Regions from separate parts of the Arthrobacter sp. DMZ02-1R genome, predicted to be linked through region 1. Evidence: riboswitches for the same ligand, from Rfam matches in the RefSeq annotation. Region 1 holds a riboswitch; each other region holds the start of a gene.
The links. A riboswitch is a leader RNA that binds a small molecule or an ion and turns the genes downstream of it on or off. The one in region 1 is predicted to bind S-adenosylmethionine.
Positions count from the first base shown of each region.

Region 1 (7,166 bases):
TACCGAAGAGGCAGGGATCGGCTCCGCCGTGAACAACGCCATAGCCCGTATTGCGGGCTTGATCTGCATCGCGTTCGCCGGGCTCATCATCGGCCCGGTCTTCAGCCGCCAAGGTCTCATCAATGCCGTGGTGGTCACCGCAGTGCTGTTCTTCATCGGGGCGGCGGCATCCGCCGTCGGGATCCGGAACCCGGTCTTGGCCCCTGCGGTGACGGATTCTCCGGAGGGTCCAGCCCCCGACGACGGCGGGACGGCAACCCAGCGCGTCTGAAACACAGCGCGGTCCTGAAACACTGCGCGGTCCAGCGGCCGTTTCGTTAGCGTTCCGCGAGGACGCAACCCTCGTGCGCGGTGTCCGTGGCTACCCAAAGCGCCGACGTGACTTCGTCGGCGAGATCGTAGTCGCGGCTGCCCGGGCCTTTTCCGATCCGGACCACCAGAGCGCCGCCGAACGGCTTGCGGCCAATTACCTGGATGTTGGCATCAAGGTCGATTTCCTCGGCAGACAGGTAGCGCAGCAACTCCGGGTTCTCGTCGCTGATCCGGGTAATCTTCCCGGAGTGGCCGTCGTCGAGCTCGATCATTCGGTGCGCATGTGGCAGGGTCACCGAACCGTCAGCGGCGGGGATGGGGTCACCGTGGGGATCGCGTCCGGGATTGCCCAGCTTGGCTGCCATGCGATCGATGAAGGTGTCCGAGACGGCGTGCTCGAGCATCTCGGCCTCGTCATGGACTTCGTCCCAGCTGTAGCCCAGTTCCCTCACGAGGTAAGTCTCGATCAGGCGATGCCTGCGGACCATGCCCAGGGCAAGCTGCATTCCCTGGGGCGTCAACGTAATGGCACTGTAGGGCTGGTGGTCCACCAGGCCTTGGTCCTTGAGCTTGCGGACCATCTCCGAGACGGAGGAATTGGCGACGCCTAGCCGCTGCGCCAGCTGCGAGGACGTGATGGGTTTGTCCTGCCACTCCGTGAAGGAGTAGATGACCTTGACGTAGTCCTCGATCGAGGAGGAGGGCGCACTGGTCTTCACGGTTACAAGCCTATCTTGAACCGGCGGCCTCAGACCTTCCACGCCCGCCAGCTCTGCGTGAGGTACGGCAGCGTGACGACCTCGCCCTCCGTGTGCCCCAGATGCTCGAAGAGATACCACTGGAGGTTCCCCAGCACCTTGGCCCGGGTGGCGTCATTCGCCCTCAGATAATAGCTGCGGGACTTCACCAGTTCGAGGATGTCAGCCGGGGTCACGGGATCCTCCCAATGCGTCACGTGACTTTCCAGACCGGCAAACTCCGGTCCAACCACAGGCCGGAAGTCCCGTTTGTGGACATCGCCGGCATGCATGATGCGGGACAAGCGGTGGACCCAGGGCACGGATGTGTCCAACTGGTTCCAGATCAAGCCGATAACGCCCCCGGGGCGCAGGATCCGGGCGATCTCGGTGCTGGCGGCGAGGGGATCGCACCAGTGCCAGGCTTGGGCAACGCTGACGACGTCGAATGCTGAGTCCGCCAGTCCAGTTGCCTCGGCCGTTCCCTCCAGGGCGACCACTTGTGGATACATTTTGCGCAGTTGCATGAGCATGTCCGTGGAAGGGTCCACCGCGGAGACGGCCAGGCCGCGCTCGACCAGGAGCGCCGTGAACTTTCCAGTCCCGGCTCCCAGGTCCGCCGCGTCTTGCGCCCCTTCCGGCAGGAGCCAATCGGCTGAATCCGCTGGATAGCCCGGCCGGACCCTGTCATAGTGCTCCCCGCCGTCCTGAAAGCTCTGACCGAGCTCAAGGCGCCGTTCCTCATAGAGCTTGGGGCCGGCTGACGTGCCTTTGGATCGCGGGGCCACGCAGGAACTCCTTCGTAGGACGTGAAAATACCCTACGAATCTATCGCAATCAGTCGATAGTGCAGGGAGCTGCGCCCGCGGTCCCGGGGGTGTTGGGAGCCCACTCCGGGTAGCTGCGGTGGTCGTTCGCAGGGACCCAACGGCCCGCATCCACGACGTAGTCCCAGCCGAGGCCGTTGCTCTTGAGCGCCTGGATGCCTGCGATGAGCCGTGTGGCGTCCTCCAGCCGCGACCCCACGCCGAAACTGGCCCGCAGGGATCCGGACGGGAGGCCTAAGCGCTTGAGCAAAGGATGGGCGCAAAAACGCCCATCGCGGAGGCCAATGCCGTGTTCGGCCGCAAGATAGGCCGCCACGAGGCCTGCGTCATAGCCTTGGAGCGAGAAGTTCACGACGCCGATGGTGTCCTGGGGATCGGTGTCGCTGAAGATCTGGTGGACGGTCACGCCGTCGATCGCATTGAGGCCATCAACCAAATGTGTACGGATGGCGGCTTCGTGGGCATGCCATTCCTCGTGGTCCAGGCTGGCGATGACCTGCGCGGCCCGTGCGAGGGTGGCCGCGCCGAGCACGTTCGGCGAGCCTCCTTCGTGCCTGGCCGGTCCCGTGGCCCAACTCACGGAGTCAAGGCGTGCCTCGCGGACTGCTCCGCCTCCAGCAAGGTGGGGTGTGCCGGCGTCGAGCCAGTCGGGACGGCCCACCAGGACGCCCGCGCCGAACGGTGCATAGAGCTTATGCCCGGAGAAAACCAAGTAGTCAACATCCGCGGCGGCGATATCGATGCGGCGGTGCGGAGCGAGCTGGGCCGCGTCCACCACAATCCGCGCGCCGAATTCGTGGGCCAAAGCAGCAAGTTCCTTGATGGGCAGGATCTCGCCCGTCACGTTCGAGGCACCCGTGACTGCCAGGAGGCTGACACCCCCGTGGGAGAGTGCCGTGCGCAAATTGGCTACGGTGTCGACCAAAGTTCCCGCTGCCACAATGCCGCGGTGCGGAACGCCTTGCCACGGCAGGAGATTGGCGTGGTGTTCGATGTCCAGATAGAGGACCTCGCCAATGTGGCGCCCGTCCGCGACAGGCAGGCACCCAGCCAGGAGGTTGAGCGAGTCGGTGGTGTTGCGGGTGAAAATCACGGAATCGTCTGCCCGGCCACCAACGAAGTCGCGGACGATGTTGCGGGCGTTTTCATAGACTGAGGTGCTGATCTGTGAGGCATAGCCTGCGCCGCGATGGACACTCGCGTAGTACGGGAGGATCTCGTTGAGATATGCCGAAACTACGGTCAAGGCAGGCGCCGAGGCGCCGTAGTCGAGGTTGGCGTAGCGGACGTGGCCGCCCTGGATCAGAGGCGCTTGCAGTTCTGCGCCAGTCACCGCGGCCAACGGACGGGATGCCGGAGATCGGGATTCACTGCGCTGCTGCGCGGCATCGTGGTGCTGCGAGAGAGCGGGAGAAGTAAACGTGGCTGTGCTCATGGGACCTCACTCAAGAGGGACCCCTGCGTGCAGGGGGTCCGCGCTTGCCGCATCCGTTCCGGACCGGCCGGGTCGTCACCCGGGGCACCCCGCCGCGATGGAGGGTTGCCGGCCAGCAAACCGGGGTTTCGCGCTGGCACTCGTGACCTGTAAAGAGACTAGGACACCCGCGAGGCGGGTTCCAATGTGACCCTGATTGTTAAGCGGATTGTTACGATCACCGGAAAATGTGCCTTCTGCCGAAGAAAAAGTGGCGGACGCCCCGAAAAGGGGGCGTCCGCCGTCGTTTATTCAGTGAATAGAGTGGATTAGAGGAGGTCGTCGAGCTCGGGGTTGAGCCTCTTTAGGACCTCGGAATGCAGGATTGAGTTGGTAGCGACGGCGTTTCCGCCAAAGGGACCATCCGCGCCGTTCAGGGACGTGAAGCGTCCGCCGGCTTCAGTCACGATCGGCACCAAGGCAGCCATGTCGTAGACCTGGAGTTCCGGTTCCGCGGCGATGTCCACGGCGCCCTCGGCCACCAGGCAATAGGACCAGAAATCGCCGTACGCGCGGCTGCGCCAGACATCGTTCTCAAGGCCCAGGAAGTTGTCGAGCGAGCCGTGCTGCTTCCACTCGGAAAGCTCAGAGTAGGAAAGCGAGGCATCCTCAAGCCGTGACACGTTGGAGACTTTCAGCCGGGTGGCTGCGGCCAGTGATCGGCCCATGTAGGCGCCCGAGCCCTTGGCAGCCCACCAGCGCTTGCCGAGCGCCGGAGCGCTGACAAGTCCCACCACAACTTCGCCCTCGTCCACGAGGGCGATCAGCGTTGCCCAGACGGGTACGCCACGCACGAAGTTCTTGGTCCCGTCGATCGGATCGATGATCCAACGCCTTGCGCCGTGGCCGGTGCTGCCGAATTCTTCGCCGAGGACGGCATCGCGGGGGCGGGAACGGGAGAGCTGCCCGCGGATTGCTTCCTCGGCAGCCTTGTCGGCATCGGTCACTGGGCTCAGGTCGGGTTTGGTCTCGACCTGAAGGTCCAGTGCCTTGAACCGCTCCATTGTCAGGGAATCGACGGAGTCGGCCAGGACATGGGCCAGCCGCAGGTCGTCGTTGTAGCTCGAATCGGGTTGGGTCATGGTTCCAAACTACCGTCTATTCGCCAGTGAACCGGGGAGGTAGGACGGCAACCGACGCGCAGTCAGTTGACCCTGCGGTTCAATTGACTGTGCCCAATTCCTTGGCCTCTTGGACTTCCATGCGCGGGTCCGCGCCAAGGAGCCGACGCAACGATGCCAGGCGGGCGGGGCCGGCCTCGCCGGCATGGCCATTAGCGACCCACGAATCCAAGCCACAACGGACGGCGGAGGCATCGTGCTTGCAACCCCGCTCGCACGATTCCGTTCCGGGTTCCAGATCCGGGAAGGCGTGCAGGATGCGGTCCGGGTTCACGTGGGCCAGGCCGAAAGAACGGATGCCGGGCGTATCGATGATCCAGCTGCCGCCAGGGGCGTCGCTGAGCTTCAATGCAAGTGCTGAGGACGAGGTATGGCGGCCCCGGCCCGTGACGGCGTTGACCCCACCGGTGGCGCGCTCGGCGCCCGTAAGGGCATTCACCATGGTGGATTTCCCGACGCCGGAGTGGCCCAGGAGGACGGTGACCTTGCCGTCGAGGTAGTCCCGCAGTTGGCCGACGGCGTCGCCATCAAGCCGGGCGGACAAGCCATCGTCGGACCGGGCGTCGATGCCGGAGGCGCCTGCATCGGCCGTCCGGCTGATGATGATGGGGAAGCCAAGGCTTACATAGTTGGCGAGCAGTTCCGTGGGATCCTTGACATCCGCTTTGGTGACGAGCAGTAGCGGCTCGATCCCGGCGTCGTACGCTGCTACCAAGGCGCGGTCGATAAATCCTGTCCGGGGCTCCGGGTTGGCAGACGCAACCACCACCACGAGCTGGTCGGCGTTGGCCACCACAGCCCGTTCGATGGGATCCGTGTCGTCGGCGCTTCGCCGCAGGAGGGTCTTTCGCTCCTCGACGCGCACGAGGCGGGCGAGGGTATCCGGGGCTCCGGACACATCGCCGACGAGGGCCACGAAGTCTCCAGGGACCACGGGGGAGCGCCGGAGTTCCCGGGCACGGGCCGCAATGACGATTCGCTCGTTGTCCGAGCTTTCGCCCACTATTGCGGTGTATCGGCCGCGGTCGACCGTAATGATGCGCCCTATCACGGCGTCGTCGTGGCTGGGGCGGTCCTTCGTGCGGGGGCGGGTGCCCTTCTTGTTGGGGCGGATCCGGACATCGGATTCGTCCCAGGAGCTTGCGTCGCGAGCCATCGTTAGTTGCTTGTCTCCGTTGAACCGGTGTCCGCGGCCGCTGGGCCACCAGTGAGCATTGACGCCCAGATTTGCGGAAATTCCGGCATGGTCTTGGAAGTGGTCGCGATGTCTTCGACCTGGATGCCCTCGACGGCGAGCCCAAGGATGGCGCCCGCGGTCGCCATGCGGTGATCGGCGTAACTGTGCACGACGCCGGCATGCAGCGCTGCGGGGCGGATCACCAAGCCGTCGCTGGTTTCCTCGGCGTCGCCACCGAGCCGGTTGATTTCAGCCACCAGCGCTGCAAGCCTGTCCGTTTCGTGGCCGCGCAAATGCGCGATGCCAGTGAGCCGGGAAGGGCCTGAGGCCAGGGCGCACAATGCCGCCACAGTGGGGGCGAGCTCGCTGGTTTCGTCGAAGTCCGCACCAAGGATTTCGGAGCCGCCCGTGACAGTCAAAGTGCCGTTGTCCAGCGTGACGGTCGCACCCATGGTGGCAAGAATGTCCCGCCAGAGGTCGCCCACCTGTGTGGTGTTTGCAGGCCAGTTGGGGATTCGGACGGTTCCCCGGGTGGCCAGCGCCGCAGCGAGGAACGGTCCTGCGTTGGAGAGATCCTGCTCGATTCTCTCGTCGAAAGCCTGGATGGGCCCGGGGGCCACACGCCAATGGTTCGGCACGGAGTCATCCACCTGGACTCCCGCGCCGCGCAGGACCGAAACTGTCATGTTGATGTGGTCGAGGCTCGGCACGGGCTTGCCCACATGTTCCAGGTGCAGGCCTTCTTCGAAGCGGGCACCGACCAGCAGCAAGGCGGAGACGAACTGCGAAGAGGCGCTCGCATCAATGACGAGGTGGCCACCGCGTACCGAACCGGTACCGGAAACTTTGAACGGCAAGGAAGCGGCCGGTTGCCCGTCCAGGGCGCTGACTTCTACCCCGAGTGTTCGGAGGGCTTCGATGATGGTGCCCATGGGCCGTTGGCGCGCGTGTGGATCGCCGTCGAACACCGAAATGCCGTTGCGGAGTGCAGCAAGGGGCGGCACGAAGCGCATGACTGTGCCGGCAAGTCCGCAGTCGATGGCGGACTCGGGAGCAGCCGCAGCCGCGTCCATCGGGGTGACTTCAAGGTCCGGGCCGTACTGTCCGTCGCCTGGAACTCCCGTAACGGTTGCGCCAAGCTGGCGCAGGGCTTCGACCATCAGCGCAGAGTCCCGAGAATGCAGGGGTGCCCGCAACCGGGACGGGCCGTCGGCCAATGCCGCCAGAACGAGATAGCGGTTGGTCAGCGACTTGGAACCGGGAACCGTGACCGTGGCATCCACGGGGTGGCCGGCGAAAGGCGCCGGCCACAAGGGGAGTACGGAGGCTGTAGGGCTGCCTGATTCGTCTGTCTGCGTTGCGGGGGTTCCTGGCATGCTTCCTTATGCTCCAACTGCGTTGTCTACGGCCTTGCGAACGGCGCGGTCTGTCTTCTTGAGCTGCTTACCGGTGGCCTTCTTGGCGTCCATGGCGAGGTGTTCGGCGCGCCACGCGAGACTTGGCCGGCCGGCCGTGTCC
Region 1 covers NZ_CM173230.1:1,765,152-1,772,317, forward strand. Annotated here, with positions in the region: gene AC3ANQ_RS08690 (MFS transporter) at 1-271, shown strand, start outside; gene AC3ANQ_RS08695 (metal-dependent transcriptional regulator) at 318-1,031, opposite strand; gene AC3ANQ_RS08700 (class I SAM-dependent methyltransferase) at 1,061-1,837, opposite strand; gene AC3ANQ_RS08705 (aminotransferase class V-fold PLP-dependent enzyme) at 1,887-3,311, opposite strand; SAM riboswitch class IV at 3,347-3,459, opposite strand; gene hisN (histidinol-phosphatase) at 3,620-4,432, opposite strand; gene rsgA (ribosome small subunit-dependent GTPase A) at 4,512-5,627, opposite strand; gene aroA (3-phosphoshikimate 1-carboxyvinyltransferase) at 5,630-7,024, opposite strand; gene AC3ANQ_RS08725 (DoxX family protein) at 7,031-7,166, opposite strand, start outside.

Region 2 (7,166 bases), 1.3 Mb from region 1:
AACCACCCTGAAGATCACCGGCCGTCCGGCGATCGACGTCGACATTGAGTACTTCCCGTCTGAAGACCCGATCGAAGCCATGAGCCTCATCACGGCAGGCATCGTGACCAACTCGGAGGTCACCATCTGCCGGGTTCCGATTGAGTTCATGGAGATCGAACTGGCCACGCTTGAGCAGATGGGCCAGCAATTGGACATCTCCGGCGAGTACTTTGCACGCAACGGACGGACACGCCTGGTGGATGTCACCACTAAGCCATCCCGACTGCGCGCCCCCGAGGACAAGATCCACCCGATGCCGTTCCCCGGGCTGAACATCGACAACTTGCCTTTCTTCGCGGTCATCGCTGGCAATGCTGAGGGCCAGACCATGATCCACGACTGGGTCTACGAAAACCGGGCCATTTACCTAACCGAGCTCAACAAGCTAGGAGCCCAGGTACAGCTCCTCGATCCGCACCGCATCTACGTCAATGGCCCCACCAAGTGGCGTGGGGCGGAAGTGGGGTGCCCACCGGCCCTCCGTCCTGCCGCTTGCCTGCTGTTGGCCATGCTGGGGGCCCGCGGCACATCCGAGTTGCGCAATATCTACGTGATTGAACGCGGATACGAGGACCTGGCCGAGCGGCTCAACACCATCGGCGCCAAGATCGAGTACTTCCAGGACTGACGGCGTCGGATGGCCGTGCTGAACTCGGCCCTGGTCGGGCGGAACATTCTGCTGGATCACCCAGAGTGTGCTGTCGCCCAGGCCCGGAAACCCGCGGTTGTCTCTTCCACCAGTGGCGGTGATCCAGCAGAATCCGTCGTCGCGATCACTTCCGTCCGCTGTCCAGGGCCAGGACGGCGCGGATTTCCTCCATCACTTGCTCCGGGTTGTTCCAGATCTTCTCGGGGGCGAAGCTCAGGACGTCAAAGCCACGTACCTGCGCAGCGTTCAGTCGTGCCATGTCTTTCCTCCACGCCTCCCGGGAACTATGGAACGCGTAGCCATTGACTTCAACGATCAACCGCCTGCCAATCAAAAAGTCGACCCGTCCGACACTGCGGATACGGACTTGGCGGCGGAATGGCAGGCCTTCCGATTCGAACAGCAGACGGGCGCTGATCTCGGGTACGGATTCGGACAGTCCGTCTGCCTTTGCCAACAGCCTTCTGGCGTTTCCGTAGTAGTCGGCAGAGATCTCACTTTCGATCATGGCCTGCGGGATGCCGAACTGCTGCATGGCCGACTGCGCAATGGAAATAGCATCCACGTCCGGCAAACAGCTCAGAGCATGAATGACGGTGTCTTCTACGGATGCCACGGGGACGGCAATCTTTGGAGACAGGCGAAGCCCGCCATGCCGGACGAAGCCCTTGCCCCGGCAGTGGCGCGCGGCCAGGTGTACATGCCTGGGTTTGTCCTTGATCCACAGGCCGTAGCGTAAGGCGGCACTTGCGCAGGTGAGCTGCCCGTTGTTGAGGATCGCCGTGAGGTATTCCGGATCCGCCGACGGGAGGGCCCACACGCCCTTTCGTGGTTGGTGTGCCCCGGCGGAAGCCAGCTTGTGGATCGCTGAGGGCGTATAGCCGTTGGCGCGAAGAAGGCCTACCCGGGCGACGCCGCCCACTGAGGAGAGGTAATCCAAGGCATCCATGGATCCAGCTAGCCATGGAATTGCAGCTGACGCCCCAAGGAATGTGGCGTATGTGGATGAGTTGGCCGACATTCTGCTGGATCACTCCGGGGGCGGCTTCCACTAATGCCCGGAATATGGGGACACTCGTTCCGCATGGCCGGAGTGATTCAGCAGAATCCGTCGGGACCCAGACCCCCGACCCACCCAGCCCCAGCCCCGCCCCTATTTCCGAAAGGCTGCCATGGCGCACAATTGATCCGTGCGCACTTTTGGTGTGGAAGAGGAGTTGCTGATCGTCGATCCCGTGACCGGCGAGCCCCTTGCCCTTGCCGACGCGCTCCTGTCGGGCATGGCCCAGAACGGCGCACCCCAGCGCAGCCCCGCCCAGGACGGCGTCAATCAAGACGACCCCACCCCGGACGCCCCCGAAACCAGCTTCAACCCTGAGGACATGGACGACGCCGATACCGCCCTCACCCATGAGCTCAAACTTGAGCAGATCGAGACGCAGACCAGGCCATGCCGTAGCTACGCCGAACTGTTGCACCAGATCCGCAAGGGGCGGGGCCTCGCGAGCCACGCGGCACGGCGCCACGGTGCCAGGATCGCGGCGTTGGCCACGTCACCTGTGGACGCCGCTTTGCACACCACTCCGGATCCCCGGTATGCCGTCATGCTCGAACGCTTCGGCATCACGGCACACGAACAGCTCACCTGCGGATTCCACGTACACACCTCGATCGAGTCCCCGGAAGAAGGCGTGGCGGTCCTGGACCACATCCGGGACAAGCTCGCAGTCCTCACCGCGATCAGCGCCAATTCGCCCTTCTGGCGGGGGCTGGCGACGGGCTTTGAGAGCTACCGGACGCAGGCCTGGAACCGTTGGCCGTCCTCGGGTCCGTCGGCCGTCTTCGGTTCCTTGGCCTCCTACCGGCGGGTGGTCCGAAGGCTCATCGAAACGGGTGTCCTGCTGGATGAAGGCATGGTCTACTTCGATGCCCGGCTATCCCGGCACGTTCCTACGGTGGAAGTTCGCGTTGCCGATGTCTGCCTCCGGGCCGAGGACGCCGCGTTGATCGCAGTGCTCGTCAGGGCCTTGGTGGAGACCTCTGTGCGTGAATACCATGCCGGCATTGAGCCTGCGGCAGTGCCCACGGTGCTTTTGCGGATGGCGTCGTGGCAGGCAAGCAACTTTGGACTCCGCGGCGAACTCCTGGACTTTGGAACCTTTCGGCCCGAGCCTGCCGCCGACGTGGTCTGGTCGTTGGTGGAATATCTGGAACCGGTGCTGGCGGAACAAGGTGAATTCGACTTGGCGAAGGCCGGCATCGCAGCCATCCTTAGCCGTGGTAACGGTGCGATCGAGCAGCGCGGTGTTGCCGAGCGGTGGAGCGAGAGCAACGGCGGCCAGCCCGACTCCGCCGGGCTGGCCGCCGTCGTCCAGCACGCCGTCCAGATCACGATGCGCTCAGAGAAGGACCAGAGCGACACCAAACCGCAGCCCGTCCTCACCTGGGTGCGCCAGGACTGGCGCGACGCGCCCGGCTAACCACGCCGGGCTGACCCGCAGCCGGCTAGACCTGCTTGAGGGCCCGCTCCAGGTCCCGGATGAGGTCGTCCACATCCTCCAGCCCCACCGAAAGCCGCACCACACCGTCAGCCAGCCCGATGGCCGCGCGGCCTTCCGGACCCATGGCACGGTGCGTGGTGGTGGCAGGGTGGGTGATGAGGGACTTGGAATCGCCCAGGTTGTTCGAGATGTCGATGACGGAGAGCCCGTCCAATAGCGCGAAGGCGGCCTCTTTCGCCGAGCGTCCCGCGGAGGGGAGCAGCTCGAAGGTCAGCACGGTGCCGCCGGCTTTCATCTGCTTCGCGGCGAGCTCGTACTGCGGGTGCGACTTCAAGAGTGGGTACTTGACCCAGCTGATGGCCGGCTGTTCCTCAAGCCATTCGGCGATCCGCAGCGCCGACGCCGAGGAGTGGTTCACGCGCAGCCCCATCGTTTCGAGGCCCTTGGTCAGGACCCAGGCGTTGAACGCGGAGAGGGATGGCCCGGTGTGCCGCATGAGCTGCTTGACGGGACCGTCGATGAACTCCTTGGTGCCCAGGATCGCTCCGCCCAGGACCCGGCCTTGGCCGTCGATGTGCTTGGTACCCGAGTAGACGATCACGTCCGCGCCCAGATCGCCGCAGCGCTGCAACAGGGGAGTGGCAAAGACATTGTCGACGACGACGGTTGCCCCCGCCGCGTGTGCCAGCTCACTCACCGTGGCGATGTCGACGATTTCCTGCATGGGGTTCGACGGCGACTCGAAGAACACTGCCGTTGTCGGCTCGGACAACGCGGCACGCCACTGGTCCAGGTCCGGGCCATCGACGAAGACGGTCTCGACTCCCCAGCGCGGCAGGATCTCGTTGAGGATGACGAAGCAGGAACCGAACAGTGAGCGCGCGGCAACCACCCGGTCACCGGCCGCCAGCAACGCACCGAGGGCGGTGAAGACAGCGGACATGCCCGACGCCGTCGCGAAGCACGCCTCGGTGCCTTCGAGCAGGCGGAGGCGCTCCTGGAAAGTGGCCACGGAGGGGTTGCCGTAGCGTGAGTAGACGAAGCGTTCGTCCTCTCCGGTGAACGCGCGCTCGGCGGCCGCGGCGGATTCGTAGACGAAGCCGGAATTGAGGAAAACGGCCTCGGACGTTTCCTGGAAATTGGTGCGGTCAAGGCCGCCGCGGACTGCCTGGGTGTCAGGGCCCCAGCCGGCGGCGTCAGGATTGAATGTCACTTAGATGTTCCCCAGGTTCGTCGGAAGTCCACGGTTTTTCCAGCCGTTCACGGTTCGCTCGCCGTAGCGGTCAGGCTCGCCTTCAAAGCCCTCCAACACGTTGTAGGCGGTGTAGCCGGCCTGCGTTGCGGCGATGGCGGCGGCGATCGAACGCTGGCCGGAACGGCAGAGGAAGACCAGTTCGGTGCCACCAGCCTCTGGGGCCTGCTGCGTCAGCTCTTCGATGAAACGCGTGTTGGGGATCCCACCGGCAAGGTTCCACTGGATGAACAGGGGATCGTTTTCGGTGGCTTTGGTGTCTGGAATGCCGATGTGTGCCCACTCGCCTTCGGTGCGGACGTCCACCAGGATGGCGCCCTGCTCCAGTTTGGCCCAGGCATCATGCGGGCTCAGGTCGCCTGCATAGCTCATGCGTGGCCCTCGCCGTCGAACTCTTCGTCGAGTGCATCCACTGCAGACGCGACTGCCGCATCCGCGCTGGCGATCGCCGCGGGCAGGATGATGGCCTGCGCCACGATCACGTCCGTGCCATTGAAGGTGGCAGCCGGGCTGCCGTGCAGCACGTAGCCTTCCGAGAGGGCAGTGGAGATCCGCTCGCAGAATTCCTTGGTATCGGGACCCGTGATGAGCCGGTAGGAGAGTTTTTCTTCGGTGGGTTCAGGCATTGGTGCTCCTCAGTCACGCTTGCAGTTCGAAAGTGTCGATACGCCGAGTAGTCACCTGAGGCACCCCGCCGGAGAGAGGGTTGCCGACCAGCAAGTCAGGGCTTCGCGCTGGTGCTCATTACTCAAGAAGAAAATAACATCCACGACGGCGGCCCGCACCACCGGCCGTCGTCATGTTCCGTAACCGGGGCGGCGGCCCAGCTGATCCGGGCGAGAATCAGCGCTCGACGTCGGTCCTGCGGGACCCGGATGCCCCTTCAAATATGTGGCAGGATCGCGCATTTACCCAGCGTGGCTTGCTGAGCACGGGATCACTGGCGGGGGACTAAGCCTCGGTTTCCCGCGGAAGCGGCTCTAGGCTTGCTTGGATCCGGCGTGGCAATTGTTTGGATTCTTGCACCAAAAACGACGGTGAATGATGGAACGTGGTGCCTTGATGCTTTCGGATTTCCAGCAACTCATGGACGGATATCCCGGTGGCCGTGGCCAAGGCATGCAGCGAGAGGCTGTTGTGATGAGCCAGGGCAAAGACCACACCTGACAGGGCTTCGAAACCTTCTGTCTCGTAGATTTCCTGTACCAAGTTGGACATGGCATTCGCATCGTCGATTGATCCCGCTGACGCGGCAGTCGCCATGGCAGTTAGCGACCATGCAGCGGAGTCGGGGCTGATGTAAATGCTCATGTCGATACCCTACGGACTCAAGCCCACTTGGGGAATGGGCGGAACGTCTTCCTCAGCGACCCAAGTGCCTCGCAGTTGGTGTCGTTATGGACGCCGATAACGACAACAAGTGCGGGTCAGTTGGGCAAGAAGTCTGATACGCCGGCCCCAGAACCGGCGCATCAGACGCCTTTATCCGGCTGGGGGCCGTTGGCCCTAGAGGTAGATCGCCCTCCCCAGCAGGGTTCACGAAACTAGTTAACTACTGCGGCCATGGCGGCACAATAGACTCTGGCAAGCTAAATGACCCGGCCCCCTACACTCGGATTCATGTCGGGTCATGGGGGAACCAGAACTGTGATGGCGGCCTGCGTTGGTGCTCCGGAGGTCCAGATGGTCATCGGCCAGGATCCGCGGACCGGGCTGGCTCCGCAGGACCTGACGTTCGATTGCTCCGCCCCATACACGGGGGTTGTTCAGCTGCAGCCGGGGCCGGTTAACATCCAGGTTCACGTGGCGCGGGCCAATTCGGGCGCCTCCGCCTCTGCCGGAGCTGGAGAAGTCGCCGCGGTGAGGATCACGGCCAACGGCTGAGAGGCGAGGCTGATCATTGGGTGGTCCAGGGGCCGCCTTCGATTGCCCTGGGGCGCCGGTCTTGGGATACTCCACCCATGTCTTCTCTCCCCGTGACGTTTGCCGAGGACGTCATCAACCAGCAAATCAGGACCCAGTTCGAGGCATTCATTGACGAGCACCGCCGTGCGCTCAATGCATGCTTGAACGGGTTGACCGAGGAACAAGCCCGCCGGTCACTGGTGCCGTCCCGGACCACGCTGCTTGGCCTCGTGAAGCACGCGACCTTCGTCGAGAAGGTCTGGTTCGACGAAGCCATCACTTGCCGCCCACGCACCGAGATCGGTATCCCCGCGACGCCGGACGAGTCGTTTATCCTCGACGACGGCGACACCATCGCCACAGTCCAGCAAGCACATCTCGAGGCATGCGAGGCGTCACGCCTTGCGACCTCGTCCTTGGAGCTCGACAGCATGCTCAACGGCAATCGACGCGGCCCGCTCCCGTTGCGCTGGGTGTACCTTCACCTGCTGCGCGAACTCGCTCAACACTGCGGGCATGCAGACATTCTGCGGGAGCAGATCCTGAGTCAGTAGCGCCGCCTTGGAAACCCCTATTCAATCCCCGCGAACAGCTCGTTGAGCTCGGCCGTGAGCTGCTTGCGCATTGCCGGGGTGCCGATCTCCCTGCCGTCCACATGATTGACGGGCGCGATGAGCCGGATGCTTGAGATCAGCCACACTGCGTCGGCGTCGAACAGGTCGTCCGGGACCAACGGGCCGTAGCCGAGCTCCCAGCCGGCCGCCTTCGCTTTCGCGAAAAGTGCGTCTTGCGAGGTGCCGGGGAGGATGCCGCTGTC
Region 2 covers NZ_CM173230.1:420,187-427,352, forward strand. Annotated here, with positions in the region: gene AC3ANQ_RS01910 (UDP-N-acetylglucosamine 1-carboxyvinyltransferase) at 1-670, shown strand, start outside; gene AC3ANQ_RS01915 (endonuclease domain-containing protein) at 816-1,640, opposite strand; gene AC3ANQ_RS01920 (glutamate--cysteine ligase 2) at 1,882-3,171, shown strand; gene AC3ANQ_RS01925 (O-succinylhomoserine sulfhydrylase) at 3,197-4,405, opposite strand; gene AC3ANQ_RS01930 (rhodanese-like domain-containing protein) at 4,406-4,816, opposite strand; gene AC3ANQ_RS01935 (DUF1737 domain-containing protein) at 4,813-5,070, opposite strand; SAM riboswitch class IV at 5,081-5,193, opposite strand; gene AC3ANQ_RS01940 (hypothetical protein) at 5,396-5,755, opposite strand; gene AC3ANQ_RS01945 (hypothetical protein) at 6,065-6,328, shown strand; gene AC3ANQ_RS01950 (DinB family protein) at 6,406-6,903, shown strand; gene AC3ANQ_RS01955 (aminodeoxychorismate lyase) at 6,921-7,166, opposite strand, start outside.
Region 2: linked by a shared signal. The riboswitch ahead of AC3ANQ_RS01935 (DUF1737 domain-containing protein) and the one ahead of AC3ANQ_RS08705 (aminotransferase class V-fold PLP-dependent enzyme) in region 1 are both predicted to bind S-adenosylmethionine.

Region 3 (7,166 bases), 2.0 Mb from region 1:
GGAGCGACCGGATGGCATCAGGATCGCGGCGTTGTTCATCCTTGGCATTGTGCTGGTGAGCTTCGCGTCGCGGATACGCCGTTCCTTCGAACTGCGCGCCACGCACATCAAGATGGACAAGATGGCGCTCGAATTCACGGCCGCCGATGAGGAAGGTCCCATCCGGATCATCGCCCACGAGCCAAAGCGGCTGACCGCCGATCGGTACCTGTTGAAGCTGCAGCACGCCAAGCAGGCCAACCACCTGCCGGAAGACAGCGACGCGATCTTCATCGAAATCATCGTGGATGACAGCTCCGACTTTGAGCAGGAACTCCTGGTGGAAGGCAAGCGCCGGCACGGCTTCAAGATCCTGGAGATCCACAGCAACAACGTGCCCAACACGCTGGCCGCGGTGCTGCTCCACATCCGCGACGTCACGGGTCTCATGCCGCACATCTATTTCCGCTGGACCGAAGGCAATCCGATCGCCAACCTGAGCAAATTCCTCTTTTTCGGCGAGGGTGAGATTGCCCCGGTAACCCGCGAAGTGCTGCGGGAAGCCGAACAGGACATTACGCGCAGGCCTTGGGTGCACGTGGGCTGAACATGGCAGTGTTGGTGCCGCACCTCGTGGTGCGGCACCAACACTGTGTTTCCAGCGGACCGCCTTAGCTGATCGCGGAGGCCCCACGCTCCCCGGTCCGGACGCGCACCGCCTGGGATACGTCGATGGTCCAGATCTTGCCGTCCCCAAACTGACCCGTACTGGCGCCGGAAATGATGGCGTCCACGATTCCGTCCACCAGATCGTCGGTGGCCAGTACCTCCACCCGTATTTTCGGGAGGAGATCGGAGTTGTACTCCGCGCCGCGGTAAACCTCCATGTGACCCCGCTGTTGGCCGTAGCCGTTCGCTTGGCTCACCGTCATCCCGTTGACTCCGAAGCGCTCCAGGGCTTCACGGACCTCGTCGATCCTCTCCGGCCGCACTATCGCGGTAACGAGCTTCACGTCGAGGCCCTGCTACGGCTCAGCTCCGTTTCTTCGACTTTGCCTGCCGCCGGGGGCGTTTTGCCGTTCTGAGGTTCCCCGGGATTGAAGGATCCACCAACCATGGCCAGCTCGTAGGCGGTTTCTGCGTGTTCCGTGATGTCGATGCCCGTCAGTTCTTCGTGCTCTTTGACGCGCATGCCAACTGTCTTGTGGATGGCCAGGCCAATGAGCGTGGTCATGATCGCGGTCCACACGGTGACCACCAGGGCCGTCAATATTTGGGGCCAGAATTGGGTCAGGCCGCCGCCGTAGAAGAGGCCGCCTTCAGTCTTGGCCGACGGTACGGCGAAGAATCCAAGGGACAGGGTCCCCCACAGGCCACCGACAAAGTGCACGGCAACAACATCCAGCGAGTCGTCCAGGCCGATCTTGAACTTCAGCCCGATTGCTAGTGCGCAGACTGCACCCGCGATGACACCGATGACGATGGCACCAATGGGATCCACGAATCCGCACGCCGGAGTAACTGCCACCAAGCCCGCAACAGCGCCGGATGCGGCACCGAGGGACGTCGCATGGCCATCGCGGAGCCGCTCTACGAGAAGCCAGCCCAGGAGCGCGGCGCTCGTGGCCAGGAGGGTGTTTGTCCAGGCGAGCGCGGCGATTCCGTCAGCAGCCAGTTCCGAACCGGCGTTGAAGCCGAACCACCCGAACCACAGCAAGCCTGCCCCGAGCATCACGAAGGGGAGGTTGTGCGGCCGGATGTTGGGGTCCTTCATGAATCCGAGCCGTTTGCCGAGCACTACTGCAAGCATCAGCCCGGCCATGCCGGCGTTCATATGCACTACTGTGCCACCGGCAAAGTCAAGGGCTGAGATCTTGCTTCCAATGATCCCGGTGGATCCGAAGAGGCCGCCACCCCAAACCCAGTGGGCAATGGGCGCGTAGACGAGGGTGACCCAGAGGCCGGCAAACAGCAGCCATGGGCCGAACCTGACGCGTTCAGCCACCGCGCCACTGATCAGGGCGACCGTGATAATGGCGAAGGTCGCTTGGAATCCGATGAAGACCATGTCCGGCAGCCCCGGGGCTTTCCCGCCGATGACGCTGGTCAAACCGCTGAGTCCGAAGTTCGCGAAGGGGTCTCCGATGAAGCCGCCCAGGGTATCCGGGCCGAATGCCAGTCCGTAACCCCACAGGGCCCAGACCACCGCGACCACGCCAATGGCGCCAAAGCTCATCATCATGATGTTGAGGACGGACTTCATCCTGACCAAGCCGCCGTAGAAGAACGCCAAACCTGGCGTCATGAGAAGGACGAGGGCGGAAGCTGCAAGCATCCAGGCTGTTGCGCCGGGATCCAGGGTCTGGGGGCTCACATCCAGCCCTACGCTAAAGAATGCTGAGTTCATTTCGGGAGCCTTCCTGCATATACGGCGCTCCATGGCGCCCGCACGGCGAGACCATTTTAAAAACGAACAGGTCTTGGTACCTCACGAGGTACCGACCTTGACGAGTTGCGTTGACTCGAAGGTACAGCCGCCCTGTTTCGGTATTCGGCACGAATTATTTCAAGCACGTAACGCAGAAAGTCCATGGGTTAAATTCTGAAGTCAGCCAGGTTTCCGGCTTGTTACGCTCCGCGCGTCGCAAGGCGCCAGCATCAGCGACTGGCTGCCGGCACCAGTATCCAGAGCACCTCAACGGGCTCGTCCGTGGGGTTGACCCAGGTGTGGGGCTCGCGGCCCGGGAAGGACAAGGTGTCCCCCTCCTCGAGCTCGTACTCCTCATTGGTGAGGATCAGCTTGATGCGTCCCTTGACCACGTGCAGGACATCGACGTCGCAATCAACGGCGTAAAGCTCGGCTTCTCCGCGGCCCCGGGGTTCGATGGTCGCCTGCAGAATCTGCAGCCGCCGCTCTGAGCGGGCGGTCAGGAGCCGCTCCACGATCCCCTGCCCGCCGAGCGAAATCCGCGGACCATCGTCCCGCCGGGTCAAGTGCGTTTCGGGGGCGGCAAAAAGCTCGCCAATTGATACTGAAAGGACTTGGCAAAGCGTCACAAGGGAAGCAACCGACGGCGATGTCAGGTCCCGCTCGACGCGGCTCAGGAAACCCTTGGTCAGACCGGTGGCATCCGCCACCTGTTCTATGGTGAGCCGCTGCGATTGGCGGGCGGCACGGATTCTGGAACCGATGGCAACGGGGACATTGCTTGGTTCAACGGGGAGAGCCTTCATTCACGAACCTTTCAGGCCGTTGCTACGGCCCTATCATTGCAGCAATAGTAGCCGGATCGCTGGCATGGCGGGCCTTTTGGGACGCCGGAGCGTCTCGTAGGGCCGGCGCCCTGATCGGCCTTGCCGCCCGCGTGGCACTGCCCAACATCGACGTCAAGGCACTTGGCAAGGACGTCGTCTACGCCGAGGTGGCAACGCACATCCTGCCGATCGGCATCGGCGGCCTGGTCATGGCCGCAGCGGTCGCCGCCATGATGTCCACCGCCTCCGGTGCCCTCATTGCCGCAGCCACGGTGGCCCGCGCTGACGTTGTCCCGTTCGTGGCCAGCTGGTTCGGCAAAACGATCAACACCGACGACACCGAAAACCCCGAGCACGACGTCAAGGCCAACCGCTACTGGGTCCTTGGCCTGGGCATCGTGGGAGTGTTGATCTCGATGGCGGCGCAAGACGTCGTGGTGGCCTTGACCATCGCCTAGATTACGACGGCGGCGCCGCACCTTCTCGTTCGAGAGGCTGCGGCGCCGCGGCCGTGTCCGGGGGGCTTGAACACAGAGGCACAGGGGCGGGCCTGCCTGTACAGTAGGAAGAGCTTCAAGAGATGTGGCGCCAAGCTCCGACTTGCCATACGCCAACCCCATGTTCACGGGTGGTTCGGATGAAGAAGCGGCCCGACCCCGGACCAGAGACAACCGAGCGGGCAAGAGCAACTCCACCAGGAGAAGGCAATGCCTTTGGAAACCGGCGCTACCGCCAGCCACACCACGCAGCTAAGCACCGCACCCGCGCCCCGCGCCAGGCGGGTTGACGAGTTTGTCCGGGTGATTCCCGGCGTCGACCTCTCCCAGGGTTCCATCACGTTCGTGGTGAACGGCCGGCTGGAACGCCTTTGGCATCACGAGCCGCGGCTCATCACCCAAGCCCTCTCGCAAGCAGTCCAGCCTGCCCGGTGGTTCCCGGCCACACGGAAGCTCACGCTGACGGTGGCCGCAACCGGGCACCGGGCGGGCGTGGAACGTCACTTCATCCTGAGCGCGTTTTAGCCACCCAGATTCAGCGAGTCGGGGCTATTCGACGCTGCCGAGGCTATTCGATCTCTCCAACCTCACGGTGTTCGTCGACGTCGAGCGGAACCGGCCGTTCGTCGTCGTCGAGGACCTCGGATTGTTCTTCCCAGTCCTCGTCCACCTCCAGGTCCTCGTTGTAGTCGTAGGCGGGATCGGCCTCGACCGTGGGACGGTCGGGGTGGCGGGCGTGGGTCTCGGTGCTGTCCATGGTGCAACCTCCGTTCGACGTGCCGCTGAGCCCATCGCCAGGCGGATCAGGCAGCCGGTCACCACGCCACCGAAGCCAATTCGTGGACCCTGTCCATCCATCCCAGCACTGCCCCATCCGGTGGTCAAGGCTTAGCGGGAGCCTCCCCGTTTTTGAGGCATACCTAAAACGTCGAGTAAGGATTACCAGCCGAAAAGCCGCGGAAATTGGCGATAAAGTGGACGTGCAATGAGGCGATGAAGCCCGCCCCAGCAACCCAGGAGTCCCGGTGCACCCGCACGCAAAAACCCCGCAATCAGACAGTCCGTTGGACTCAAGCAGTCCATCTCAAGACGCAGCAGCCACCAGGACTCCCCCATCGTCGTCGGACCTCAAGCGCTGGCGGCAGTACTTGGCCGACGAACGCGCCGAGGCCGCCGTGTACCGCGAACTGGCGCAGCGCCGCGATGGTGAGGAACGCGAGATCCTTCTGGCCCTCGCAGAGGCCGAAGGCCGCCATGAGGCACACTGGCTCAAGCTCCTCGGCGAACACGCTGGCATGCCGAAGGCAGCCTCCATCCGTAGCCAGTTGCTTGGCTTCCTGGCGCGGAATTTCGGTTCGGTGTTCGTCCTGGCCCTCGCGCAAAGGGCGGAAGGCCGCTCCCCTTATGCGAAGGATCCCGCCGCGACCCGGGCCATGGCGGCCGACGAACAAATTCACGAAGAAGTTGTCCGCGGCCTGGCGACGCGCGGCCGCAACAGGTTGTCCGGCACCTTTCGCGCCGCGGTATTCGGTGCCAACGACGGCCTGGTCAGCAACCTTTCCCTCGTGATGGGCATGGCCGCCACCGGCGTGCCCGCAACCGTGGTCCTCTTCAGCGGCATCGCCGGCCTGCTGGCAGGCGCACTGTCCATGGGAGCCGGCGAATATGTCTCGGTCCGCTCGCAACTGGAGCTCCTCAAGGCCACCCGCCCCACCCAGGCCACGCTGACCGCAGCCCCGTCCCTGGACATCGAACACAATGAACTGGTCCTGGTGTACCTGGCCCGGGGCATGTCCCACGAAGCCGCCGAACACCGCGCCGCCGAACGCATGGGCCTCTACAGCTGCGATTGCGATCCCAGCCTCTCGCTCCATCCCGAAGTGGAAGAAACCGTGAACGAGCACGAAGCGATCGGCTCCGCCTGGGGCGCCGCCATCTCCAGCTTCTGCTTCTTCGCCTCGGGCGCCATTGTGCCGATCCTGCCGTTCATCTTCGGCATGACAGGCTTCGCTGCGCTCGCTGTGGCCGGTACGCTGGTGGGCATCGCGCTTCTGTCGACTGGCGCCGTCGTCGGCCTGTTGTCCGGAACCTCGCCGCTGACCCGCGGCCTCCGGCAGTTCGCCATCGGACTCGGCGCGGCCGCGGCCACGTATGGGCTGGGACTCGTCTTCGGCGCTGTCATCCGTTAGTGGCATCGGCCCGCTTGGGGCTCGGGAATCAGGGACTTGGGGGAGACTTGCATTCGAACTACGGGTACGACGGCGGTCCGCCATCTCCGCAGCGGCGGCCCAGTACCGCCGTCGCACTGTTCCGAAACCTGATGGTCGTGGCGATCGTCGCGGCCGTAGCAGTGCTTGTGAGTGGTTTCCTCCGGGGCGACCCCCGGATCAGTGGCCTGCTTCCGAACCTGGGTCCTTCGGCCCAGGCCCCAAGCCACAACTCCTCCCAGGGCGCAGATTCCGGGCAAGGGGCGCAAAAAGCCGCGCGTGCCCCGGACACCCCGCCGCCCGGCCTGGAGGAAGCCGGCCACGCGCTCGGCTCCCCCGCCAAGCCAGCCGTGGCAAGCAACTCCTACAAATTCTTGGCCACCAACGCCGACGGCACACCCGTGGGCTACTCACCGTGCCGTCCCCTGCACTACGTGGTCAATGCGGCCCTGGCCCCTGCCGGCTCCGAGGGGCTCATCGCCGACGCCATTGCGAAAATCTCTGGAGCCACGGGCCTCAAATTCGTCAACGACGGAGCCAGCACTGAAAACCCCTCAGAAAAGCGCAAGCCATACCAACCGGCCCTCTACGGAGATCGTTGGGCACCGCTGCTGATTTCGTGGACCACCCCCGCGGCCGCCCCGGCATTGGCTGGATCCGTTATCGGCACCGGCGGCAGCACCATGTACAGCTTCGGCTCCGGCCCCAAGAGCTATGTGACGGGAAGCCTGGACTTGGACGCCCGGCAAATCAAGGAACTGCTGGGCGTCCCCGGTGGCGCCCGCTACGTCTCAGCGGTGGTGCAACATGAACTGGGCCACGTGGTTGGCCTTGACCACGTGGAGGATCCGATCCAGCTCATGTACCCGGAGATCGGCGCCCCGGATGGCTTGGCGGCCGGAGACCTGAACGGCCTTTACAAACTCGCATCCGCACCCTGCCGGAGCGACCTCTAGCCCCGTTCAGCCTCGGCCCTGCCCAATAGCCCTGCCCAGACCAACCCCCACCGGACATGCCCAACGTTCAGCCCCAGCAGTGGACATTTAAGTACTATGTTCACTCCTCCTGGCCAAGGCTGGGCATGCTCCTGGTTGTTTGAGTGGATTCCGGGCTAGTTCAGGGCACCTCCAGCAGCTTGGACCAACCCCAGGGTTTCCCGCCAGCAGTCCGGTAGTTGCCAAATACGGCACAGGCGGCAAGGGAACTGAACTTGGAACGGCAGTCGATG
Region 3 covers NZ_CM173230.1:3,737,370-3,744,535, forward strand. Annotated here, with positions in the region: gene AC3ANQ_RS17775 (APC family permease) at 1-586, shown strand, start outside; gene AC3ANQ_RS17780 (P-II family nitrogen regulator) at 651-992, opposite strand; gene AC3ANQ_RS17785 (ammonium transporter) at 989-2,386, opposite strand; gene AC3ANQ_RS17790 (helix-turn-helix domain-containing protein) at 2,638-3,213, opposite strand; partial or broken gene AC3ANQ_RS17795 (sodium:solute symporter family transporter) at 3,315-3,689, shown strand; SAM riboswitch class IV at 3,806-3,926, shown strand; gene AC3ANQ_RS17800 (hypothetical protein) at 3,942-4,256, shown strand; gene AC3ANQ_RS17805 (hypothetical protein) at 4,300-4,488, opposite strand; gene AC3ANQ_RS17810 (VIT1/CCC1 transporter family protein) at 4,796-5,920, shown strand; gene AC3ANQ_RS17815 (matrixin family metalloprotease) at 5,968-6,894, shown strand; partial or broken gene AC3ANQ_RS17820 (helix-turn-helix domain-containing protein) at 7,119-7,166, shown strand, end outside.
Region 3: linked by a shared signal. The riboswitch ahead of AC3ANQ_RS17800 (hypothetical protein) and the one ahead of AC3ANQ_RS08705 (aminotransferase class V-fold PLP-dependent enzyme) in region 1 are both predicted to bind S-adenosylmethionine.

Region 4 (7,166 bases), 1.6 Mb from region 1:
GAAGTTGGCCCAGTCCTGTTCACGCAGCCGGGGTTCCTCGATCACCCTTTCCGTGAGGTTGCCCAGATTCAGTGCCTCAAGAGTTTGGTATGCCCGGAGGTACGGCGAGACGTAGACGCACACAGGCTCGCCGTCGAGCTTCTTGCGCAGATCCTCACCAGCGGCCCTTGCCTGCTCGACCCCGAGCTCCGTCAACGGGATGCGGTAGTCGGGGACACGGTTGTAGATGGAAGTATCGGCGTTGGCGGCGGACTGGCCGTGCCGGATCATGAAGATTCGTGCTGGCGCGCTCATCCCACCAAGCATAGGGTCCGCTGCCGCCCTTGATGTGCAGGCGACCCCCGGAGAATGAACTCCCGGGTAAACTTCAGCCAAATGCGGGCAAGATAGAAGCATGCTCCTTGCCTCAACGCGCCGGCTGCGCGCCGAAGTGCTGATAGTCCTTGGCCTGTCCCTGGGCCAATCGGCCGTGTACTCCGTGGTGCAGTTGTTGGACAAGATGACTCGGGCGCCCCTGTCCCAGGCAACGTCCACCCTCAATCGTTCGCAGAACACCCGTGAGTACTTCGATCTCACGTACCAGCTGCTCGATATTGCCTTCGCCCTGGTCCCTGTGGTGCTGGTGTTCTACTTCCTGTCGGTGCACCGCCTAACGGCAGAGAGCCCTTCGGGATTTACGCGTCTAGGCTTCAACTTCGCCCGCCCGGGCCGCGACGGGCTCCAGGGACTGGGTCTCGCCGCGCTGATCGGAATCCCGTCGCTGGGCCTCTATGCGGCCGGCCGCGCCTTGGGGATCACGACCGCGATCATCCCCAGCGGCCTGGACTCCTACTGGTGGACAGTGCCTGTGCTGGTCCTGTCCGCGGTGCGGCACGCCGTCGTCGAAGAAGTCATTGTGGTGGGCTACCTCCTGGACCGTTTTGGGAAGTTCGGATGGAGCACGCCGCTGGCGGTCGGGCTCAGCGCGCTCCTGCGCGGCAGCTACCACCTGTACCAAGGCTTTGGGCCCTTCATCGGCAATGCGGTCATGGGTTTGGTATTCGGTTGGATCTACACCAGGACCAAACGGGTCATGCCACTCGTGGTGGCGCATGCACTCCTGGACATCGTGGCATTCGTCGGTTTCAGCGTCTTCGGCAAGGCGATCGGGCTGGGGTAGGAACAACGCGGTTAAAGGGTTTCGGCCGCCATCGCGGGTGACGTCATTGGCACCCGCCCATGGCGGCCGAAGTTTTCCGGGCCTTCCTAGCCGGATGGTCCGTCAGATGGTGACGGCTCCGTTGGCAGTTTCGAACGTTACCGACATGATTCCAGGCGTTCCGTGGGGAGCCATCCATTGGACTGCAACGTCCTCAAGGGGCTTCTCCACGGGTTCCCCGAGCCACTCGGTGACCCGCTCCGCCGAACCAGCAATGGTGAGGCTGGACATCTTGACGTCGCTTGGGTAGACGAGGGACGGGTGAAGCGCGGGGTCGCCTTCCCAACGGAGCAAGTACGGGACCTGGGGATCGGCGATCAGTCCCAGGATGCCGATTTGCGACCAGACGAGTTCGCGGCCATCCGGGAACTTGCGGTTGCCGGGGACAGCGGCGCGTCCGAGACGTTGTTCGAACGGGCTCAGGTCGTCCACAGCGACGCACCAGCCCATCCAACCACCTCCTGCGGCGGAGCGTGCACGGACGGCTTGTCCAAAGGGTGCCTTGTCGGATGCCGGGTGGTCAAGGACCTCGACAACTTCCAGGTATTTGTGGTCAGCAAGGGGAATGATCATGTTCCGGGTACCGAAGCGCGGGTGCACTCCGCCCCGGACTGCGTCCACTCCCAATGCTGCGGAAATCCGCTCGGTGGTGGCCAAGAGGCCATCTCGTTCACAAGCGTAAGAGACGTGATCCATGCGCATGGCTTCATCTTGGCACTTTGTGATGGAGCTCTCAGCTAAGTCAAGCCTAACCAAGGTGGGATGAATCGAAATGCCGGCTCAGGGTCACTTCGGGACGGGCCATGACGGAAAACTACGCGTTCGTCACAAAGCTTCCGGAGCCAGCGGAGAACGGTCCTGGACCGGCAGGGTGGGCCCGTTGAGCCCCGCATCGAGGAAGCGCCCCGACGCGAGGCCATGCCTCAGCCGGAGACGTAGTAGCCCGAAGTGTCAGCGATCAGTTGTACGGTGCCACTCGAGTTGTTGGTGAAAGAAATCGTTCCGTCGGTGCCGACCGGGGTTATGGCGAAGTTGGCGAGGATCTGCCCTGGCCCGTAGTTCACGTTCGAGGTGCCCGGCTGGGGGGTTCCTCCGGCGTAGGCGGTAATGAAGCCGTTCGACGTGGTGTCGGCGACGGTGATGTTCATCGCGACGGCGGAAACCCCCGACGCCGGGACGCCACCGCGGCCTGTGACTTTGACGTTGATGGTCTGTCCGGGGGCGACGGCTTGTTTGGGTGCGCCGGTTCCGATGCGGGTATCCAATTGCCGGAATGGTATTTGGGCCGAAAACGCTCCAGGATCAGTAGCCGCACCACCAAGGAAGTAGCCCGAGGTGTCGGCGATGAGCTGGACGGTACCAGCGGAGGTGTTCGTGAAGGAGATGGTTCCATCAGCGGAGACGGGGGTGATTGCGAAGTTGGGGACGATCTGCCCTGGCCCGTAGTTGACGTTCGAGGCGTTTGGTTGCGGAGTTCCTCCGGCGTAGGCGGTGATGAAGCCGTTGGACGTGGTGTCGGCGACGGTGATGTTCATCGCGACGGCGGAGACCCCCGTGGCAGGGAGTCCACCGCGGCCGGTGACTTTGACGTTGATGGTCTGTCCGGGGGCGACGGCTTGTTTGGGTGCGCCGGTTCCGATGCGGGTATCCAATTGCCGGAACGGTGCCTGGGCGGAAAACGCCCCGGGAGTAGACGCGGCGCCGGCAAGGTAGTAGCCGGAGGTGTCGGCGATGAGTTGGACCGTGCCGGAGGAGGTGTTGGTGAAGGAGATGGTTCCGTCAGCGGAGACGGGGGTGATGGCGAAGTTGGGGACGATCTGCCCTGGCCCGTAGTTCACGTTCGAGGTGTTTGGTTGCGGGGTTCCAGCGGCGTAGGCGGTGATGAAGCCGTTCGACGTGGTGTTGGCGACCGTGATGTTCATCGCGACGGCGGAGACCCCCGTGGCGGGGATTCCACCGCGGCCTGTGACTTTGACGTTGATGGTCTGTCCGGGCCCGACAGGCCCGGTGACTCCGCCGGTACCGTCACGGGTGTCCAATTGCCTGCACGGCGCTGCCGCGACGAAGCCGCCTGAGGGATACTGCGCTGCCGAAAAGAGTGCGCTGCTGACGTACAGCAGCCGGTTGGGCGTGCAGTTTCCGGCTGACTGGATGACTCCGAAGGTTGCCCCCGCAGTCAAAGTCGCAGCTACCTGCGCAGGGGTCCACGCCGGGTGCATGAAGAGAAGCATGGCGGCCGCTCCCGCCACATGGGGAGAGGCCATTGACGTGCCATTGAGGATTGCCGTGGCTGTCGTTGTCGTGTTCCAGTCGGAGGTGATCTGAACCCCTGGCGCGTACAAATCGACACAGGACCCAAAATTGGAAAAGGAAGCCTGCCGGTCAAACGCATCGGTGGCGGCCACTGTGATGGCCGCCGGCACACGACTTGGGGACAGGGTGCAGGCGTCGACGCTCGAATTACCCGCGGCCAAGGTCACGGTGATGCCATTGTCGATGGCGTTCTGCACAGCGGCGTCCAGGCTCTGGTTCGCGTCGCCCGACAGGCTGAGGTTGGCGACGGCAGGCTGCCCGGGGTGCGCCTGGTGATCCTGTACCATCCAGTTCAGGCCCGCGATGACGTCCGAGGCATTTCCGCTGCCATTGCAGTCGAGGACTCGAACCGGGACGATGGTTGCCGACTTGGCCATCCCATAGGTACTTCCCGCCGCGATTCCGGCCACATGAGTTCCGTGACCAGCCTCCGGCGTTGGAGCGCTGGTGCACGGATCCGTGGCGGGTTTCCCGGCGAACGCGCTCCATCCTGCCGTCACTCGTCCACCGAAATCCACGTGCGTGCCCAGCACGCCGGTATCAACCACATAGACGGCGACGCCTGCGCCGCTCGCGGGGGGCGTATAGGTTCCGGACAAGGGAAGGGTGCGCTGATCGCTTCGATCCAGACCCCAAGGGGCGCCGTCCTGGGTGGCATCAATTTTCACCGTTGTGTCGCGTTCGACGGCAGCAACGCCGGCGGACCCGGACAATTCTGCGGCCTTCTGGGGGGTGGCTGCCACTACTGCGCCCTTGACTGCATGCGAGAACGTCTTCCCAACACGGACACCTTGAGCCTGTAAAGATGCCGTTTGTCCCGCAACATCGGACCCGTCGGTGTACCGCACAATGTAGCGCGCTTCGCCGGCGGTCGTGTCGGGCTCGAATGAGTCCACGCTGACGTCGCCTGACGGTCTCGTTTCCACGCTGGCCTGCTGGCCAGGTGCGGCCTGGGCCACAGCTGGTGGTACCAAACCCAGAGGCACCATCAGGAGCGTCGCTGTAGCTATGGCCAGGCGCTGGGCAAAGCGCATGGATCCTCCTGAGATTGAAATTGCCTTGCGGGTTGTTGGCATGGACTGCATGTGGACTTTCACGAGGTGCTGACAAGAATTGGGATTCCGCTGCCTCCGTCTGGAGCTCGGGAGCCGGACTGCTGTGCCTGATTCTATCGAGTCACACGCGCATCATGCTCCCCTTCGGTAACGGCCTCTCCGCCCCCTTGCATGAACAAGACACGGCCGAGTGTCACATAGATGTCATAATCTTCGTCAGAAGGGGTCCGGTTTTCCTAGACTCTTCGTATTAGGTCATGAGTGCCAGTGACAGCCCCGGCTTGCTGGCCGGCAACCCTCCTCTCGCGGTGGGGTGCCCCGGGTGAAGACCTGGCCCTTCGCTTTTTTGGCGGCGGGCAAGCGCGATGTGAGGTGTCAACGAATGACAATTGCTGCAACAGCCATACCCCTTTCCGGCACCCGGGACGGAACGCTCAAGTATGTCTCCGTGGGTGGACTCGAACTGGAGGCCGGAGGTCTTCTCCCGGACGTCGTCCTTGCGTACGAGACGTGGGGACGGCTCAACGCCGATGCTTCAAACGCCGTGCTCGTGGAACATGCCCTGACGGGCAGCACGCACGTGGCCCGTGGCGAAAGCGACGAAGAGGGCTGGTGGGAGCAACTCGTTGGACCCGGGGCGACCATTGACACAAACCACTACTTCGTCGTCTCCGTCAACATCGTGGGAGGCTGCTACGGCAGCACAGGGCCGTCGTCGAGCGCGCCCGATAGCAAGCCGTGGGGTTCCCGGTTTCCGCTGGTGACGCTGCGGGACAGCACCGCGGCGGAAGCCCGGCTGGCCGACGCCTTGGGGATCCACAGCTGGCACACGGTGGTAGGCGGATCCATGGGCGGTGCGCGTGCCCTGGAATGGGCGGTCAGCTATCCGGACCGCGTGAAGCGATGTGCCGTGATTTCAATCGGGGCATGCAGCACTGCCGAGCAGATCGCGTTCGCGCAGGCCCAGACGCTCGCCATCCGGCAGGACGCCGATTTCAACGGTGGTGACTACTATGGCCAGCGCGCGCCCGAGGCAGGATTGGCCCTGGCCCGGCGGATCGCCCACATCACCTACCGTTCAGCGGAAGAACTGGATTTCCGCTTCGGCCGGAATGCCCAGGGCGGCGAGGCACCCCTTCAGGCTGCCGCGTTGGGAGACCGGGGCCGTTACCAGGTGGAGAGTTACCTCGACCATCAGGGAAGCAAACTGGTCCAGCGCTTCGACGCCAACAGCTACATCGCCATCACCGAGGCCCTCATGAGCCACGACATCACCCGTGGCCGGGGCTCATTGGAGGACGCGCTGTCCGTGGCCACAGCCACATTCTTTGTTGCCGCGGTGGACTCGGACCGGCTCTACTTTCCGGAGCAATCCCACGAACTTGCCAAGGCGCTGCCCGGCGAGGTCTCAGTGCACGTCATCGAAGCACCCATCGGGCACGACGGTTTCCTCACTGAGATCGGCCAGCTGGGCCCCCAGTTGCGCGACGCTTTCTTTGGCTGACCCAGGCTTTCTTCGCCTGAATCAGCCGTTCATGATCTCTTGGCGGAGCTTCATGTAGTCCTCCATGGCGATTTTCCCGTCGCTGTACTGCTGGTCCAGTTCGGCAAGTTTCCGGGCCCGGTAGCCATGGGGTGCGGTGTCCGGCAGGGGAACGGTCGACGACGGCGGAGCAGCCTGTGGTGCGGGCGTCGCCACCGGGGGCGGTGGCTCAGCCGGAATGATTACCGGTGGTTGCGCCGGGTATCCGTCGGGGTAGTTCTGCGGAGGACCGGGGAAATTCTGGCCTGGATAATTCTGGCCCGGGTAATTCTGCGGAGGGAAGTCCCTGATCCTGCGTTGGCGCGAACGGTTGAACATACGGATCCCCATGGGAATCAGCCAAGAGCAGACGATGATCCAGAAGATCAAATTGTTCACGATAGAGGCCTCCTAGGTCTTTCTCCAGCTTAGCCCGGCCCGTGTGGCAAGCGTCGTGGTCCTCCGTCACCTTCGGGGCAAAACGGAGTCGGCCGGACCGAAGACGGGTCCCGGCGTCGGGCGTTTTGGCAAGATCCCGTCGCCGGAGGACTGGTGCCGGATCCGGCGGATGACCCACGGGACAAAATACTCGCGTGCCCACACGAGATCGCCGGAGCGCGCTTCCCGCCAGCTGCGGTGCGGGAGTGGCTTGGGCTGGAGCGGCTCGAGATTATGCGGAACGTTGAGGGAATCGAGGACCATGGTGGCGATCGTGTGGTGGCCGAGTGGCGAGAAATGCAGGCGGTCTTCATCCCACATCTGCGAGTTGGAAAGTTGCCGCAGGGACCACATATCCGCCACCACTGCGTCATGGCGGGCGGCTACAGTCCGCAGGTTTTCGTTGTAGATGGCAACCTTGCCGCGGATCCGCCCAAGAACCGACGACGCGGTGTCCGGGCCGTTGAAGAGAACCACGGTGGCGCCTTCTGAGGTCAGGGTCTGTACCGTGGCATCGAGTTTCTCGGCCAGGGCATCGGGATCGCCGCCGGGGCGGATGAGGTCGTTGCCGCCCGCGGAGATGCTTACGAGGTCCGGCTTAAGGTCCATGCACGGGCCGAGTTGTTCGTCCACGATCTGT
Region 4 covers NZ_CM173230.1:3,341,519-3,348,684, reverse strand. Annotated here, with positions in the region: gene AC3ANQ_RS16050 (histidine phosphatase family protein) at 1-294, opposite strand, end outside; gene AC3ANQ_RS16045 (CPBP family intramembrane glutamic endopeptidase) at 395-1,159, shown strand; gene AC3ANQ_RS16040 (VOC family protein) at 1,262-1,900, opposite strand; gene AC3ANQ_RS16035 (S8 family peptidase) at 2,122-4,545, opposite strand; SAM riboswitch class IV at 4,820-4,935, shown strand; gene metX (homoserine O-acetyltransferase MetX) at 4,949-6,070, shown strand; gene AC3ANQ_RS16025 (hypothetical protein) at 6,092-6,487, opposite strand; gene AC3ANQ_RS16020 (SGNH/GDSL hydrolase family protein) at 6,554-7,166, opposite strand, start outside.
Region 4: linked by a shared signal. The riboswitch ahead of metX (homoserine O-acetyltransferase MetX) and the one ahead of AC3ANQ_RS08705 (aminotransferase class V-fold PLP-dependent enzyme) in region 1 are both predicted to bind S-adenosylmethionine.